DNA from 3 places in the Erwinia sp. SLM-02 genome. Region 3 is predicted to be linked to each of the others. Evidence: predicted binding sites of a transcription regulator. Region 3 holds the regulator's gene; each other region holds the start of a gene.
What was found. Region 3 encodes LexA, which represses DNA repair genes until DNA is damaged. Its sites were predicted from a motif close to TNCTGTATGTACATACAGNA; they were not measured.

Region 1 (5,644 bases), on a different contig from region 3:
CTGCTGCACGGTGATTTATGGCCAGCGAACTGCGCGGGGAGCAGCAACGGTCCGTGGATCTTCGATCCCGCCTGCTACTGGGGAGATCGCGAGTGCGATCTGGCGATGCTCAGCTGGTATCCCGACCTTCCCGTTGAGATCCTGCAGGGCTATCAGTCGGTCTGGCCCCTGCCTGAAGGGTATATTCAGCGGCAGCCGGTTTATCAACTCTATTATCTGCTTAACCGGGCAAACGTATTCGGTGGCCGCTGGCTGGCCGAGGCGCAGCGGGCGGTGGTGGCCCTGCTGGACGAGGATGAAGTGGGTAAGAAGCGCACGCGCCAGGCCTGAAGGCCCGGAGCGCGCTGTCGGTTAAAGAATAAAACCGAGAAGTTTCAGCACAAAATACCCTGCCACGGCAACGATCAGCGGCAAAATATAGAGCGGGAAAAACTGCAGGAAAATGGTATGCCGTGGCACCACGATTTTTTCTTCCAGCTGCTGGCGGGTCAGGCCTTCGTCCCCTCTTGCCTGTTCCAGAATCATCCGGTCTTCAATCCCTTCGCGCAGATGACGCGACTGTCTCCACATGCGCGCACCGGAAGCCTGCAGCGCCAGGCCGACAAAAATCAGAATATAAATCACCCAGAACAGCACATTGCTTCCGCCGTTAAAATCCGGCACCGGCGAGTGGGTCCAGAAGCCGTGAAGAAAACCGGTGTTGAAGCGGATCATATCGATCATCACATGGGTAAAATCCTGCATTACCGCATTGATGCCGTCACGCTGCTCCTGGCTTTTTTCCAGAAAACCCAGCAGCGAAATCAGCGTGGACAGCAGCGCTGGGATAAAGATAACCCAGCCCACAATACGCTTGAGGATCGCCACCTGGCCAGCCCGTTGATAAGTCATGCTTTCTCCTGTCCATATGATGTTTCGCCGACAGTCTACCTGTACTGAAAGAAAAGTGCCTGCTAATTGCTGCCCGCGATCCGGCTTTATATACGCACTTTCACCGACTTAACGGCAAGCGGTGGTTACTGGTCAGTGCCATGTTCATGTTAAAATGACATAAACTGTTTAATGGAGCCACAAAATGTCCTATCACCGCCCCGTCGTCGCCGCCATTTTTGATATGGATGGTCTGCTTATTGATTCTGAACCCCTCTGGCAACAGGCCGAACTGGATATTTTAAGTACGCTCGACATCGACATGAGCCGCCAGCAGGAGCTGCCCGATACGCTGGGTCTGCGCATCGACCAGGTCGTTCGCATGTGGTATGAAACCCTGCCGTGGAGCGGACCGACCCAGCAGGAAGTCACCCGTCGCGTCATCGATCGCGCCCTGGCGCTGGTTGAAGAAACTCGCCCACTCCTGCCCGGCGTTGAGCAGGCGCTGCAGCTCTGCCAGCGTTCAGGGCTGAAAATTGGCCTGGCTTCCGCCTCTCCGCTGTTTATGCTCGAGCGCGTGCTGGACATGTTTAATATTCGTAGTTACTTCGAAGTCCTCGTCTCCGCAGAAGCGATGCCCTACAGCAAACCGCACCCGCAGGTTTATCTTGATGCTGCAGCCCGCCTCGGCGTCGATCCGCTTAACTGCGTGACCCTGGAGGACTCATTCAACGGCATGATCGCCACCAAAGCCGCGCGCATGCGCTCCATCGTCGTACCTGATGCGGAATACGCTGCCGATCCTCGCTGGGCGCTGGCGGACGTGAAGCTCGGGTCGCTTACCGAGCTGACCGCGTCACATTTAACGGGTCGGTAAGGCCGTTAAGCCAGCCCGATTGCCCGCAAAACTAATGAAATGGCGTTGTGCAGACGCCATTTGTTTAATTGTTAAGCCGTGGTGAAAATATTTATCTTTCGTTACAGCGTCACATATTTATTCTACTGTATATATTCCCTATACTGGATGCATTGACAGCTATGTAGCCAGGTGTTTTCCATGACGGCCGAAGGCCATCTCATTTTTGCCATTGCCAGCGCAATTTTTGCTAAGCGCGCCGAACTGACTCCGGTTCTGGCCAGCGCGGACTGGTGGCACATAATCCCTGCTGCGTTACTGACCTGCCTGCTTCCCGATATCGATCATCCGAAGTCGCTGCTCGGCCAGCGGCTGAAATGGCTGTCACAGCCCATTGCAAGAGCGTTTGGCCATCGGGGGTTTACCCACAGCCTGCTGGCCGTTGCCGGAGGCGTGGCCCTGCTGCAGATGAAGCTGCCTGCGGGGTGGATTATCCCCGCGGATGCGTTCCAGGGAATGATTTTAGGTTATCTCAGCCATATTCTTGCCGATATGCTGACGCCCGCCGGCGTGCCGCTGCTCTGGCCCTGCCGCTGGCGTTTCCGACTGCCACTGCTTAACAGTCAGAAAGGCAATCAGCTGGAGCGCATGCTTTGCCTGGCTCTGGTGGGCTACGCCATCTTTTTCCCGGCGGGTACGCAACATTTTGGTGCAGGCGGCTGGCCCAGCACCGTCATTAATACCGTGCAAAATAGCATCAGCCGGATAATTAACGCTCAACCTGAGTAATAAACACGCTAATAACACCAAAAAGTTATAAATAATTCCTTTTGGATATAAACCTGCACCATTCCAAACTGTTACCATTTGCCCCACAGCTCGACTTACTGCGCGACAGAAATTATCTGTCACCGCGACGGCCCGTTGCGTCGTCATTTTTGGAGAATGCCTGAATGAATTTCCCGCTCATTATTAACCTGGTGGCTTTCGTCGCCCTGTTACTATTGCTGGCAAAAACCGGCCGCCGCGGCTGGAGCCTGTCAAAGAAAGTCCTCGTCGGCCTGGTGGTTGGCGTACTGTTCGGCCTGGCCCTGCATACCATTTACGGTGAGAACAGCGAGGTGATTAAACAATCCGTCAGCTGGTTCAACCTCGTCGGAAATGGCTATGTCCAGCTGCTGCAAATGATCATTATGCCGCTGGTATTCGCCTCCATCCTCAGTGCCGTTGCCCGTCTGCATAATGCTTCATCGCTGGGTAAAATCAGCGTACTGACGATCGGCGTCCTGCTGTTTACCACCGCCATTTCCGCGGCGGTTGGCGTGCTGGTCACCTGGCTGTTCGGCCTGAATGCCAGCGGACTGGTTCAGGGCGTGCAGGAAACCGCACGGCTGACGGCGATTCAGAACAACTACGTGGGCAAGGTCGCCGATCTCAGCGCCCCGCAGCTGCTGCTTTCCTTTATCCCTAAAAACCCGTTTGCCGATTTGACCGGTGCAAACCCAACGTCAATTATCAGCGTGGTGATTTTTGCCGCCTTCCTCGGCGTGGCTGCCATTCAGCTGTTGAAGGATGATGCGGAAAAAGGCCAGCGCGTACTGAAAGCTATCGACACCCTGCAGTCCTGGGTCATGAAGCTGGTTCGCCTGATTATGAAGCTGACGCCTTACGGCGTGATGGCGCTGATGACCAAGGTGGTGGCCACCTCTAACCTCAGCGACATTATCAAGCTGGGCAGTTTTGTACTGGCTTCCTATCTGGGCCTGGCCATTATGTTTGCGGTTCACGCCCTGCTGCTGTCGGTTAACGGCGTCAATCCCCTGCGCTTCTTCCGTAAAGTGTGGCCGGTGATTACCTTTGCCTTCACCAGCCGCTCCAGCGCCGCCACGATCCCACTGAGCGTGGAAGCCCAGACGCGCCGTCTTGGCGTGCCGGAGTCGATTGCCAGCTTTGCCGCCTCCTTTGGTGCCACCATCGGTCAGAACGGTTGTGCGGGCCTCTACCCGGCGATGCTGGCGGTGATGGTTGCGCCAACCATCGGCATTAACCCGTTCGACCCGGTGTGGATAGCTACCCTCGTCGGTATCGTTACGCTGAGTTCTGCAGGCGTTGCCGGCGTGGGCGGCGGAGCGACCTTCGCCGCGCTGATTGTGCTGCCGGCCATGGGCCTGCCGGTGACGCTGGTTGCGCTGCTGATTTCCATTGAACCACTGATTGATATGGGCCGTACTGCGCTTAACGTCAACGGTTCAATGACTGCCGGTACGCTGACCAGCCAGTGGCTGAAGCAGACCGACAAGCAGATTATGAACACCGATGCGGACAACGATGCCGAGCTGGCTCACCGCTGATAATTAACCGCCGATCCCGGAGCCCCTGGCGGGCATCGGGATCGGCGGCACCCCCCTGATTTCCCCCTGCCCGTTTACTCAGCCTCCCGCGATTATTCCCCACCGCGCTGCCCTCAACATGGCGTTATCCCCTCCGGCCAGGCTCATAAAGTCCCCCAATCGTGGCCTCCAGGTTAAGGAAGCGTTAAACGCTGTAAGCAGCCGCTAATAGCCGCAGGGAGACGCTTGTAATTCCCCCCGCACAGGACGATGCTAGCGGCACTGAACCAGGAGACCTGCATATGAAAAAGGTGATGACCACCCTGCTCGCCTTCACGCTGCTTGCCCCGGTGCTGGCATCTGCACATCCGGGAGGCTGGGGTCCACCTGGCCCTGGGCCGGGCTGGCACGGTGGCGGACCAGGAAGACTGTCGTTCCTGCCTGACGCGGCGGCGGCAGTGCTGATCGGCGGGCTGACCTACTATGTCCTTAACGGCAACTATTATCAGCGCCAAAACGATAACACCTACGTGGTGGTCGATCGCCCGGTGGATCGGGTAACGGATATGCGCGCGCTGGATTACAACGGTGAACGTTTCTACGTTCAGGATGGCCACTACTACCGTCGCAACATTAACGGAGAGTATCTGGAAGTCCCCCGGCCGCCGGGGCTGTAGTTCGGCTCAGGGAGGCGTTAGCTCGTCAGCCACAAACGAAAACGGCAACGCCTGTTATACAGACGTTGCCGTTCAACGTTAAAACACGACAGTTAACAATCAGAATGCGGGATTACTTAGCCGCCTGCGGATCGGTATCGTATTCTTTACAGCTCTGGAAGCCGTAGTTCATGACTGTTCCGGTATCGCCGTAGCTCACGAAATAGGTCTGCTGTTTGCCATCACGCTCACCCAGAACATAGGTCTGGCAGGTACCGCGAGCGTGAACCATCGTAATTTCGGTTGAAGGCGGCCCCGCAATGTCACGGACCTGCTGGCGGGTCATACCTTTTTTCACATCCTGTACCACCGGCTTGGTGACATAGCTTTCGGCACGATCGTAAGCGGTACAGCCTGATAAAACGGCCAGCGTTAAAGCAGCACCCATCAATCCCGTCAATTTACGCATATGTTATTCCTCATTTATTGTCCATGTGCATTAAGCCTGGAATATAAGTGCCGGATTTTCAACTTTAACTGGCGAAATTATTACAGATTTATCCACTGCGGCTTTATACTCATTTTAATGAGAATGAACGTTCACATTGCCAGTGTGGCCGAATACGTCACGGCAGTGGATCTATCTGCGGGTCGCGGAGGGCCTGAAATCATGCAAAACGAAGCGCGGGAAGCCCGACACCGAATCCGGCAGGATGAAATTATCATCGCCGCGCGGCGCTGTTTTCGTCAGCATGGTTTTCATGCCGCCAGCATGTCGCAGCTGGCCTCTGAGGCTCAGCTCAGCGTGGGGCAAATTTATCGTTATTTCTCCAGCAAAGACGCCATCATTGAGGAAATTATCAGACGGATTATCGGCCTGCGCATTCAGGAAATGATCGGCACGAGCAAGAGCATCCAGTTGCCAAAACTGC
Region 2 (5,644 bases), on a different contig from region 3:
GGTTATCCAGTGAAAACGTTTTTTCGATGTTGGTGAGATTAATCTTTTCCCCGGCTTTTTTGTTAAAGCCGATTCCCTTACCCATGACCACCATTTCCTGTAAATTATCATCAACGGTGATAACAACATTGTTATTCAGTATTCGATCTATTTTCATCACAAGCTCCAGAGGGAACGGGGGCGGGCCATTTATCCGGAAAAAATAAATGAGCGCGCACCAGAAAGTCAATTGCCGGGTGTACGAAGGGCTTATGCAGCCGGTTCTTTTATCTTAATTGCCAGCAAGGTCACATTTAACGATCGGAACCGACTCTCCCCGGAAGGGGGGACTCCGGGCGATAACCGCCTCTTGTCTCTTTCAGACCGGCCAGTGAAAAGCGTTTAAAACGTCGCCCGGTACGATAACCGTATCTGAAAAGCGTGGAAAACGATCGGTCAGTCCGTGAGCGGCCTCGACGGCGGAGAGTGAAACCGGGGAACCTGCCCGGCACCGAGGCAAAATAAATTCCCTTTTCTACCAACTGCTTTACAAAAAGCGTCGGTTTCTTGCCTTGATCAAACCGGTAAAACAATATTACTGTATTTATATACAGTAATCGTTTGAGATCGTAACCATGAAGTTTTATCAGCCCGCAGAAATTCGCGCCATTCTGAACCTGCCGTTGTTTATCAGCCGGGTGCCCTGCGGCTTTCCGTCGCCCGCCCAGGACTATGTTGAACAGCGCATCGACCTCAATGACCTGCTGGTGAGCCATCCCAGCTCAACCTATTTTATCAAGGTCAGCGGTGATTCAATGATTGAAGGCGGCATCGGCGAGGGCGACATGCTGGTGGTGGACAGCTCGCTGAAAGCCGGGCACGGGGCGATCGTGGTGGCGGCCCTGGACGGTGAGTTTACCGTCAAGCAGCTGATGCTGCGGCCTTATCTGCATCTCCGGCCAATGAATCCCTGCCATTCGATTATTCCCATTCCTGATGCCGACCAGTTCGAAATTTTCGGCGTGGTGAAGCACGTCATTAAAACGCTGGGCAACTGATGTTTGCCCTGGTGGATGTGAATTCGTTCTACGCCTCGTGCGAAACGGTGTTCAGGCCGGATCTGAAGGGCAAGCCCGTCTGCGTACTGAGCAACAACGACGGCTGCGTGATTGCCCGCTCGGCGGAGGCAAAAGCGGTCGGCGTAAAAATGGGCGAACCCTATTTTAAAATCAAAGATCATCTGCGGCAGCATCGGGTGAACGTGTTCAGCTCAAACTATGCGCTTTACGCCGATATGAGTACCCGGGTCATGACCACGCTGGAGGAGATCGCCCCCGCGGTGGAGATTTATTCCATTGATGAAGCGTTTATCGATCTGACCGGCGTGCGCAACTGTCGGGTGCTGGAAGAGTTCGGGCGCGAGATCCGCGAACGGGTGAAGCGTGACACGCACCTGACCGTTGGCGTGGGGATTGCCCAGACCAAAACGCTGGCGAAGCTGGCTAACTACGCGGCAAAAACGTGGACGCGAACCGGCGGCGTGGTGGATTTGTCGAACGTGGATCGCCAGCGCAAACTGATGGCGCTGATCCCGGTAGAGGAGGTGTGGGGCGTCGGTCGGCGCATTAGCAAGAAGCTGAATGCGATGGGGATTATCACCGCAAAAGATCTGTCAGAGCAGAGCACGTGGATTATCCGTAAGCACTTCAACGTGGTGCTGGAACGCACGGTGCGTGAACTGCGCGGTGAGCCGTGCCTGGCGCTGGAGGAACAGGCACCGGACAAGCAGCAGATCCTCTGTTCGCGATCGTTTTCCACGCGGATCGTCGACTATGCCGATATGCGTGAGGCGGTGTGTAACTACGCGGTGCGCGCGGCGGAAAAGCTGCGGGAAGAAAAGCAGTACTGTCGGCAGATTGCGGTGTTTATTCGCACCAGCCCGCATGCGGTCGATGAGCCGTTTTACGGCAATCAGGCGATGAGTATGCTGCTGACGCCGTCGAACGATACCCGCGATATTATCCGCGCCGCGATGAATGCGCTCGATCGCATCTGGCGGGACGGGCATCGATATATGAAGGCCGGGATAATGCTCGGCGACTTTTTCAGCCACGGCGTCTCGCAGCTTAATCTGTTTGACGATTTCAAACCGCAGCTGAACAGCGAAGCCCTGATGCAGGTGATCGACGGTGTGAATCAGGACGGCCGGGGCAGGCTGTGGTTTGCCGGGCAGGGGATCCGGAAGCCCTGGGCGATGAAGCGGGAAATGCTGTCACCGGGTTATACCACCCGCTATCAGGACCTGCCGGTCGCGAAGTAACACCGACGCTGATGGATGGTGAATGTGATCCTTCTCTTAATTAATAAAAAAAACGGTATCAGCGACAAATTAATTACAGCTAACTGATTATTAACAATATAAAAACATTTCCCTGCCTGAATTTTCTATCAGTACGTAAAGCCTTTCTATCTTTGTGATGGGCCATAAATTGCCGCGGTTGATCTGCATCCCTACGGTATGCACATTATTAAGTCGTCACTACCCCCTTACTCATTGATTTCATGCTGATTACGTTCAGGAGCTGCGTTATGCATTTTATTTCTGCTGAGATGATTCACTCGTCGCTGGAATGGGAGGGCGCAATAAACGCCATCCATTCGGCTCATCTGGGTGCCCGCCATAGCGGGGACGGTTTTTTCCTCGGTGATGCCGCATACGGTTTACTGAGCCGCGCCGTTATTCTTCCCGGGCGCGGTGCCGGGTTAAAAATTGCCTCAATCTGTCCGGCTAACGCACAGGCCCGGCCACCGCGCGCGGTAGAGGATGCCGCCTTTGTGGTGATTAATGAAGAGACCAAAGCCCTCTCTGCGGTGCTGGATGGCCCGGCGATCACCCGCTGGAAAACGGCGGCGGATTCGGTTGCTGCCGCCCGCATACTGAGCCGTGAAGACAGCGCCACGCTGCTGGTACTGGGAGCCGGGCCGGTGGCGACGGCGCTGGTCGATGCCTATCTGCATATCCGGCCAGCCATTCGTACCGTTCTGCTGTGGAATCGCACGGCGGATAAACTGATCCCGACGCGGGCAGCGTTAAAGGCGAAAGGAATTGAGGCGGAAATAGTGCAGGATTTAAATGCTGCCGTGGCAGGAGCCGATATTATCACCGCCGCCACCAGCTCGGCTTCGCCTTTGATTCTGGGGGAGTATGTTAAACCCGGCACGCATATCGATTTGCTGGGCGGATATCGCCCGGACATGCAGGAGGCGGACGTTGCCGCCGTGGCGAAAGCGCGCCTGTTCGTTGACGATCGTACCAACGCCGCGATGTCGGGCGATATCTGCATCCCGCTGCAGCAGGGGGCCATCACTGAACGGCATATTGAAGCCGATCTCTACGAACTTTGTCAGAGCACGACGTTCAGCCGGCAGAAGCAGGATATTACGCTGTATAAAAACGCGGGTGGGGCGCATCTTGATCTGATGGTCAGCCTGTTGGTGATCGAGCGGATAAACGCGTCCACTGAAGCACAGGCGTAGAGCGGTTCACCCGGTAGCCTTGCCCTCGCTTATCGGGTGGATAGCGGCCGTTGGCCTACTGACGCCGTGGTCGGTGGAAAACCTCCGCCAGCAGTCCCGGCAGGCAGGCACCCACAATAACCAAAAATCCCATCAATGGCCCCCCAATCAGCAGCAGGGCGCAAAACATTACGGCGTTCATGAGTGTCCTTGTGTTGGTTTTCTTCCTCTGGCTGACGCGCCAGGCGTGATTATGCTGCACCTAACGCGGGCGTTGCGCATTGATCGGAATCACAATTTTACGGTGCACTCACGCGAGGGCGTCGGTGGACCGCCGCTGGCGCCTTCACGCGACGGTTTCAGGCTGTGGGGCATGATTGAAAAGGGGGAAAAAGCATAAGGTTTATTTCAGCGGGGATAAGGCGGTGTATGTTATAACAGTTAATATTTACTTATATTTACGCAAAAAAAAAGCCCGCTAAGAGCTTTAATGCGGGCCAACACCAGGGAAATCGATTAATTTTAATGATAGGAGTATTCTCAGTTATTGCCAGGCAAAAACGCATTATTTGCGAGCGAAATCAAAAAAAATGTCGAATCACCCATTTCTGTATCAAAACTCTTCAGCAATCAGCCACTGGTCTGCTTCATCAAACATTTCTTCGATAATGCGCAGCAGCGTGGATTTATCGGTTTTACTGGCATCGCTTTTTACGCCGTTAGCCTGCATGGGTTTCACTTTAACCTGCGCATCGGGAAACACCCGCTGAACGCGTTTTTCCAGCTCTTCCAGGATCAGCTGCTCTGCGTTAGCCAGCCCCGCCACGTTGCGCTTGTCATAAATCAGTTCAACAAACATCTTACTTTCACTCCCTTAATATTTATCTGTATAAAAATACAGGTATACAGGAGTGGGTTCAAATACTATTTGATAGACCGTCTGCCCGCGCGTCCCGCGTATGGGCTGGGTTCCGGCAAATACGCCGCGCGGCGAACGCGTTTTCATCAAATCACTGACTCACCGGTGACAATCCGATTGCGGTATGGCCGGAGATCGCCAGCGCCGCCTCGCTGCCGTTAACGCTAAGCCTGGCCTGCGCCCCCAGCGGTAGCGTTACGGTGTTGCGGTCATGGCCGAAATCCAGCCCGCTCACTACCGGCACCCCGCTGCGCTGCGTAATCAACGCCCAGACGCTGGTTAAATCGTAACCGTTGTCGTAATCGGAAAGCGTATTGCCGGTAAAGCTTCCTGCCACAATGGCCTTCTGCCGGGCCAGAACCCCGCTTTCCAGCAGTTGAAGCAGCATACGTTCAATACGGAAAGGGTGTTCATTAACATCCTCGATCACCAGAATCCCATCCCGGATATCCGGCAGCCACGGCGTGCCGATCAGCGAGGCAATCATCGCCAGGTTGCCACCCCAGAGCGTCCCCGAGGCATCAAGCCGTTGCGGGGTCGTTTGCCAGCGGAGTGTAAACTGCGGTGAGGTTAGCGCCAGCCAGAAATTGTCGACGGTGAAATCAGAGAGCGTTTCCGCACCGAAATTCCCCGCCAGCATCGGCCCGCTGAAGGTGATGATTCCGGCCTTAGCCAGCAGGGCCAGCTGAATAGCGGTGAAGTCACTGTGCCCGCACAGGGCAACAGGCCGATCGCGTAGCCGTTCAGCCAGGCTCTTATAGTCAAGATCGGGCAACAGGCGACTGGCACCATAGCCCCCGCGCACGGCCAGCACGATGTCCGGCAGCGTCTCCAGCCGGGCGAGATCGTTAATATCGCCCAGCCGTTGCGCATCGCTACCGGCAAAACGCTGTTCGCGCCTGGCGATAATATCGGTATTTGTCACCCGATGCCCGTCCGCACGCAGGCGCTCGATACCGCGCTGTGCGGCCTCCGGGTTGTGGCAAAAGCCAGAAGGGGCGATCAGATGAATATTGCGTGGAGACATGGCCATAATACGTACTTATCTCATCCGGATAGTGATTTTACCGACGTATATCAATACTTTTTTCATCCCGTGCGGCTATAAAAAGTGTGCCCTGCCGCAGGTTGGTGAAATTTTATACGCCTCGAAGTGAATTATTTTTGTACACTCGCTGTCGAATTCTTTCGATGATGACGAAAAGCCGTAGTGATGTCATCAGCCGCAGC
Region 3 (5,644 bases):
ATAAAGAGATGACGTGGACTCTGTCCACTGCGTCGCGGTCTGACAATGATTTCGGCTGGGGAGGTATCCGGGTTATTCGCAGCGATTTATTGGGGCGGCACGCTCCGTGTGCCTCAGGGTAGGAGCTTCATCCTGAAAAGACGTGCTTACCAGCGATGGTTGTTGCGGCTTTCCCAGTCGCTCAGTTCCTTCTCGGCCTGATCTTTCTGGTAGCCATAACGTTCCTGAATCTTACCGACCAGCTGGTCGCGTTTACCCTCGACCACCGTCAAATCATCATCGGTGAGCTTGCCCCACTGCTCTTTGACTTTCCCTTTGAACTGCTTCCAGTTGCCGCTGACTTCGTCGTTATTCATAACAGACTCCTTCTGGCTGAGATTAATGGTCTGGAATATTTCTATTCGTCACTCCGCTCAATAACCAGATAATTATCTGACTAAATGCTGAACTTACAGATAATTGTAGTGCAAATTTGGCAACGTGCCGCGAATGGAGCAATCTGCGGGCTGTCAGGGTCGAAGATTTACCGCCGAATACAGAAAAAAGCCTGCCCGTTCAGCAGGCTGACGATGACGACGGAATACGTAAGCAAATATGTCCATCAGCGTGATGAGTCAAACCAGGTGCCGTTACGCCAGTGCCGCTGCCAGATAAACCACAGGCTGATACCGCGCAGCAGCAGGAATACCGTTACCGCCAGCCACAGCCCGTGATTGCCCAGCAGCGGGACGGTAAACAGCGTCAGCCCAAACCCCGCCGCGGCAACCACCATACTGTTGCGCATTTCGCTGGCGCGGGTGGCCCCGATAAACATGCCGTCCAGCAGATAGCAGCCTACGCCGGCCAGCGGCATCAGCACCTGCCACCCTAAATAGCGATCGGCCAGCTCCTGTAGCGGTTCAAGTGAGGTAAGCAGCGCCACGATATGCTCCCCGCCCAGGGCATAAATCAGCGAAAACGCCAGTGCCACAACCCCGGACTGACGGCAGGCAGCGTGCCAGACGCTGAGCAGCTGCTGGCTGTTTCCGGCACCGTAGGCTTCTCCTGAGCAAGCCTCGACCGCATAGGCGAAACCGTCCAGCGCATAGGCGGTGAAGGTCAGAAACATCAGCAGCACCGCATTGACGGCAACAATATCGCTGCCCAGCCGCGCGCCGAAAATCGTCAGTGAGGCAAAGCACACCTGCAGCAGCAGCGAACGCAGCATAATGTCGCGGTTCAACCGCAGCAGGCGTGCCAGATTGCCGCGCCAGGCGTTGAGCAGCAGGCGCAGCGACAGGCCGCGCATCACCATCACCCGCCAGACCAGCAGCAGACCTACCAGCAGACTGACGTATTCCGCAATAGCCGTCGCCGCCGCCGCGCCCTGCACGCCCCACTTCAGGCCGATAACAAACCACAGATCCAGCAGGATATTCACCAGATTGCCCACCACCAGCAGGATCACCGGCGCACGGGCATACTGCACGCCCAGCAGCCAGCCGAGCAGAACCAGGTTTGCCAGCGTGGCGGGCGCACTGAGCCAGCGGATCTGCATAAATAAATCGGCCTGATGCAGCACGTCCTCGCTGCCGCCGGTCAATCCCAACGCCAGATGGGTCAGCGGCGCTTTCAGCACAATAAACGTGATGCCGGCCAGCAGTGCCAGCAGCAGCGGCTGCATTAGCGCCCGCGCCAGAGCGAGCTTGTCGTTTGCGCCAAACGCCTGTGCGGTCAGCCCGGTGGTGCTCATGCGTAAGAACAGCAGCAGCATAAACAGGAAGCTGGTGATAGTCGTACCAATCGCCACGCCGCCGAGGTAGGTCGGGCTATCAAGATGGCCAATAACGGCAGTATCAACCAGCCCGAGCAGCGGCACGGTAATATTGGAGAGGATCATCGGCAGCGCCAGCCGCCAGAGATTTTTATCGGCAGCCGTCAGCAGTCGCATCGTGTTTCAACCGGAAGCAGGGAGTGATTAGAGATCGCAAAAACGCGCCGCAGAGGGCGACGCGTCATATTCGGTGGGGGATTACAGCCAGTTGCCGTTGCGGATAACACCGACGGCCAGGCCTTCAATGGTCAGCGTCTGCTGACGCAGATCGACAACAATCGGCTGAAACTCACTGTTTTCCGGCAGCAGATGAACGATGTTCCCCTGCTTCTTCAGGCGCTTAACGGTCACTTCGTCATCAATACGCGCTACGACCACCTGGCCGTTACGCACGTCTTCCGTTTTGTGAACCGCCAGCAGATCGCCGTCCATAATGCCGATATCCTTCATCGACATGCCGCTGACGCGCAGCAGGAAATCGGCGTTGGGCTTGAACAGTTCCGGGTCAACCGAGTAGTGCCCTTCGATATGCTGTTCGGCCAGCAGGGGTTCGCCAGCGGCAACGCGGCCAATCAGCGGCAGGCCGTCGGCCTCTTCCATCATCAGGCGAATACCGCGAGATGCGCCGGAAACGATCTCGATCACGCCCTTCCTGGCCAGCGCCTTCAGGTGTTCTTCAGCAGCATTTGGGGAACGGAAGCCGAGCTGCGAGGCGATTTCTGCCCGCGTCGGCGGCATACCGGTCTGGTTAATGTGGTCGCGAATCAGGTCGTAAACCTGCTGCTGCCGTGCCGTTAGTGCTTTCATCCCGCCCCCTGGTTGTTTATACAGTCGACTGTGAGTATATACAGGTATTTGCGTGTTGAAAACCCAAAGCTGGCTAAAAAACAGCAGTTTGTTGAATTTTGGAAAACCTATCGCAAATGTGAAATCAGCAGCATTACCCACACGAAAATTGCCAATAAGATACTGAGCAAGACGGCAGCAGAGCCCATGTCTTTGGCCCGACCGGCCAGCGGATGAATCTCCGTGCCGATACGGTCAACGACGGCCTCAATGGCGCTGTTGAGGATTTCGACGATAATCACCATCACCACCGAGCCGATCAGCAGCACGCGGGTAACGGCGTCGACGTCCAGCCAGCAGGCAATAAGAATGGCGATAATAGCGGCGACCGCTTCCTGGCGAAATGCCGCTTCATGTTGCCAGGCAGCACGTATACCTTTCCAGGAATAGCCTGCTGCTTTTACAATTCGAGTCAGTCCGGTGGCGTTATTTGCCATGTTCAGGGAACCCTTTGGAAAGTTAAACGTCAATGAGAGGGTGTAGCACATTTTGCAACACCACAGATTCTGTTAGCGCTTTCTGGTATGCTTGCGGCGCTTTGCTAACAAGAGGCTTCATGTTGTCTATGTCAGGTTGGCGTAATTTATATTATAAACTGTTGAATCTGCCAGTGAAATTCCTGGTAAAAAGTAAGGCAATCCCGGCTGAACCGGTTGCCGAACTCGGGCTTGATACCTCACGCCCTATTATGTATGTGCTGCCTTATGATTCAAAGGCCGATCTCCTTGCTCTGCGCGAACAGTGCCGCAAACAGGATCTCCCCGATCCCCTGCACCCACTGGAGATCGACGGCACCGTGCTGCCCCGTTATGTGTTTATCCATGACGGCCCGCGCGTATTCCCCTATTTCGTCCCGAATGTTGAGTCGGTCAAGCTGTTCCATGACTATCTGGATCTGCACCGTAACCATCCCGATCTGGACGTGCAGATGGTGCCGGTCTCGGTGATGTTTGGCCGTGCCCCGGGGCGCGAAGTGCAGGGCGTTGAGCAGCCGCATCTGCGCGTGCTGAACGGCATCCAGAAGTTCTTCGCGGTGATCTGGCTGGGCCGCGACAGCTTTGTGCGCTTCTCGCCTATCGTTTCTCTGCGCCGCATGGCAACCGAACACGGTACCGATAAAACCATCGCCCAGAAGCTGGCGCGCGTGGCGCGTATGCACTTCGCCCGCCAGCGTCTGGCCGCCGTCGGCCCGCGCCTGCCGGTGCGTCAGGATCTGTTCAATAAGCTCCTGCAGTCCAAAGCCATCGCCAAAGCGGTGGAAGATGAAGCGCGCAGCAAGAAAATCTCCCATGAGAAGGCCCAGCAGAATGCCGTTGAGCTGATGGAAGAGATTGCGGCTAACTTCTCTTACGAGGCTATTCGCCTGACCGATCGCGTGATGGGCTGGACCTGGAGCAAGCTGTATCAGGGCCTGAACGTCAGCGGCGGCGAACGCGTGCGCCAGCTGGCGCAGGACGGGCACGAGATTGTCTATGTTCCCTGCCACCGCAGCCATATGGACTATCTGCTGCTCTCCTACGTGCTTTATCACCAGGGGCTGGTACCGCCGCATATTGCCGCCGGGATCAACCTGAACTTCTGGCCTGCCGGCCCGATCTTCCGCCGTCTGGGTGCCTTCTTTATTCGCCGTACCTTTAAGGGCAACAAGCTCTACTCCACGGTGTTCCGCGAATACCTGGGCGAGCTGTTTACCCGCGGCTATTCGGTTGAATACTTCGTGGAAGGGGGCCGTTCGCGCACCGGACGCCTGCTCGATCCGAAAACCGGCACGCTGTCGATGACCATTCAGGCCATGCTGCGCGGCGGCAACCGTCCAATCACGCTGGTGCCTATCTACATCGGCTACGAGCACGTGATGGAAGTGGCCACCTATGCGAAAGAGCTGCGTGGTGCGACCAAAGAGAAAGAAGGCTTTATGTCGATGGTTCGCGGCCTGCGCAAGCTGCGCAACCTCGGCCAGGGCTATGTTAACTTTGGCGAGCCTCTGCCGCTGGTCGCCTATCTGAATCAGCGCGTGCCGGAATGGCGTGATTCTATCGACCCGATCGAGGCCCAGCGCCCGGCGTGGCTGACCCCGGCGGTGAACGATATCGCCCAGAAGGTCATGGTGCGTATCAACAATGCCGGTGCCGCGAACGCCATCAACCTGTGCGTCACGGCGCTGCTGGCATCGCGCCAGCGTTCGATGACCCGCGAACAGCTGACCGAACAGCTGGACTGTTATATGCAGCTGCTGCGCAACGTGCCCTACTCCAGCGACTCTACGGTGCCGGACGTCAGCGCTGAAGCCCTGCTGGAACATGCACTGAGCATGAACAAGTTCGAGCTGGAACAGGACAGCATCGGTGAGATCGTCATTCTGCCGCGCGAGCAGGCGGTACTGATGACTTATTACCGCAACAACATTCACCACATGCTGGTGATGCCGTCGCTTATCGCCGCCATCCTGATGCAGCATCGTGAAGTGAGCCGCGAGGAGCTGCTGCGCCAGGTCAGCGTGGTTTATCCAATGCTGAAAAGCGAGCTGTTCCTGCGCTGGGAAACCAGCGAGCTGCCTGCGGTGCTGGATGCACTGGTGGCGGAAATGGCACGTCAGGGGCTGCTGCTGGCCGAAGAGAACAGCCTGCGCCTGACGCCGGGCCGCTTCCGCACGCTGCAGCTGCTGGCCGCTGGCGTGCGTGAAACCCTGCAACGCTATGCCATTACTTTCTCTATTCTCAGCGCTAACCCGGCGATTAACCGCGGTACGCTGGAGAAGGAGAGCCGGACCATGGCTCAGCGCCTGTCGGTGCTGCACGGCATCAATGCCCCTGAGTTCTTTGATAAAGCGGTGTTCACCTCGCTGGTGCTGACGCTGCGCGACGAAGGCTACATCAGTGATTCCGGCGATGCGCAGGTTGAGCAGACCCAGAAGGTTTATCAGCTGCTGGCTGAGCTGGTGACGCAGGATGTTCGCATGACGATTGAGAGTGCCGTCGCACACGA

Region 1: a site for LexA is predicted at 1,889-1,908, ahead of PGH32_RS05940 (metal-dependent hydrolase). Genes of this name have one in related genera too.
Region 2: a site for LexA is predicted at 4,379-4,398, ahead of PGH32_RS04430 (DinI-like family protein). Genes of this name have one in related genera too.

Annotation. Positions count from the first base shown of each region.
Region 1 is NZ_JAQISN010000001.1:1,295,144-1,300,787, reverse strand. Features, by position in the region: gene PGH32_RS05955 (fructosamine kinase family protein) at 1-330, shown strand, start outside; gene PGH32_RS05950 (YniB family protein) at 352-891, opposite strand; gene hxpB (hexitol phosphatase HxpB) at 1,076-1,747, shown strand; gene PGH32_RS05940 (metal-dependent hydrolase) at 1,928-2,515, shown strand; gene PGH32_RS05935 (L-cystine transporter) at 2,680-4,077, shown strand; gene PGH32_RS05930 (DUF6515 family protein) at 4,359-4,733, shown strand; gene osmE (osmotically-inducible lipoprotein OsmE) at 4,846-5,181, opposite strand; gene PGH32_RS05920 (TetR/AcrR family transcriptional regulator) at 5,383-5,644, shown strand, end outside.
Region 2 is NZ_JAQISN010000001.1:926,189-931,832, forward strand. Features, by position in the region: gene licT (BglG family transcription antiterminator LicT) at 1-157, opposite strand, end outside; gene umuD (translesion error-prone DNA polymerase V autoproteolytic subunit) at 615-1,037, shown strand; gene umuC (translesion error-prone DNA polymerase V subunit UmuC) at 1,037-2,299, shown strand; gene PGH32_RS04425 (ornithine cyclodeaminase family protein) at 2,569-3,516, shown strand; gene PGH32_RS04430 (DinI-like family protein) at 4,109-4,354, opposite strand; gene ldcA (muramoyltetrapeptide carboxypeptidase) at 4,506-5,447, opposite strand.
Region 3 is NZ_JAQISN010000002.1:749,559-755,202, forward strand. Features, by position in the region: gene PGH32_RS16595 (CsbD family protein) at 147-356, opposite strand; gene dinF (MATE family efflux transporter DinF) at 602-1,930, opposite strand; gene lexA (transcriptional repressor LexA) at 2,012-2,620, opposite strand; gene PGH32_RS16610 (diacylglycerol kinase) at 2,728-3,096, opposite strand; gene plsB (glycerol-3-phosphate 1-O-acyltransferase PlsB) at 3,225-5,644, shown strand, end outside.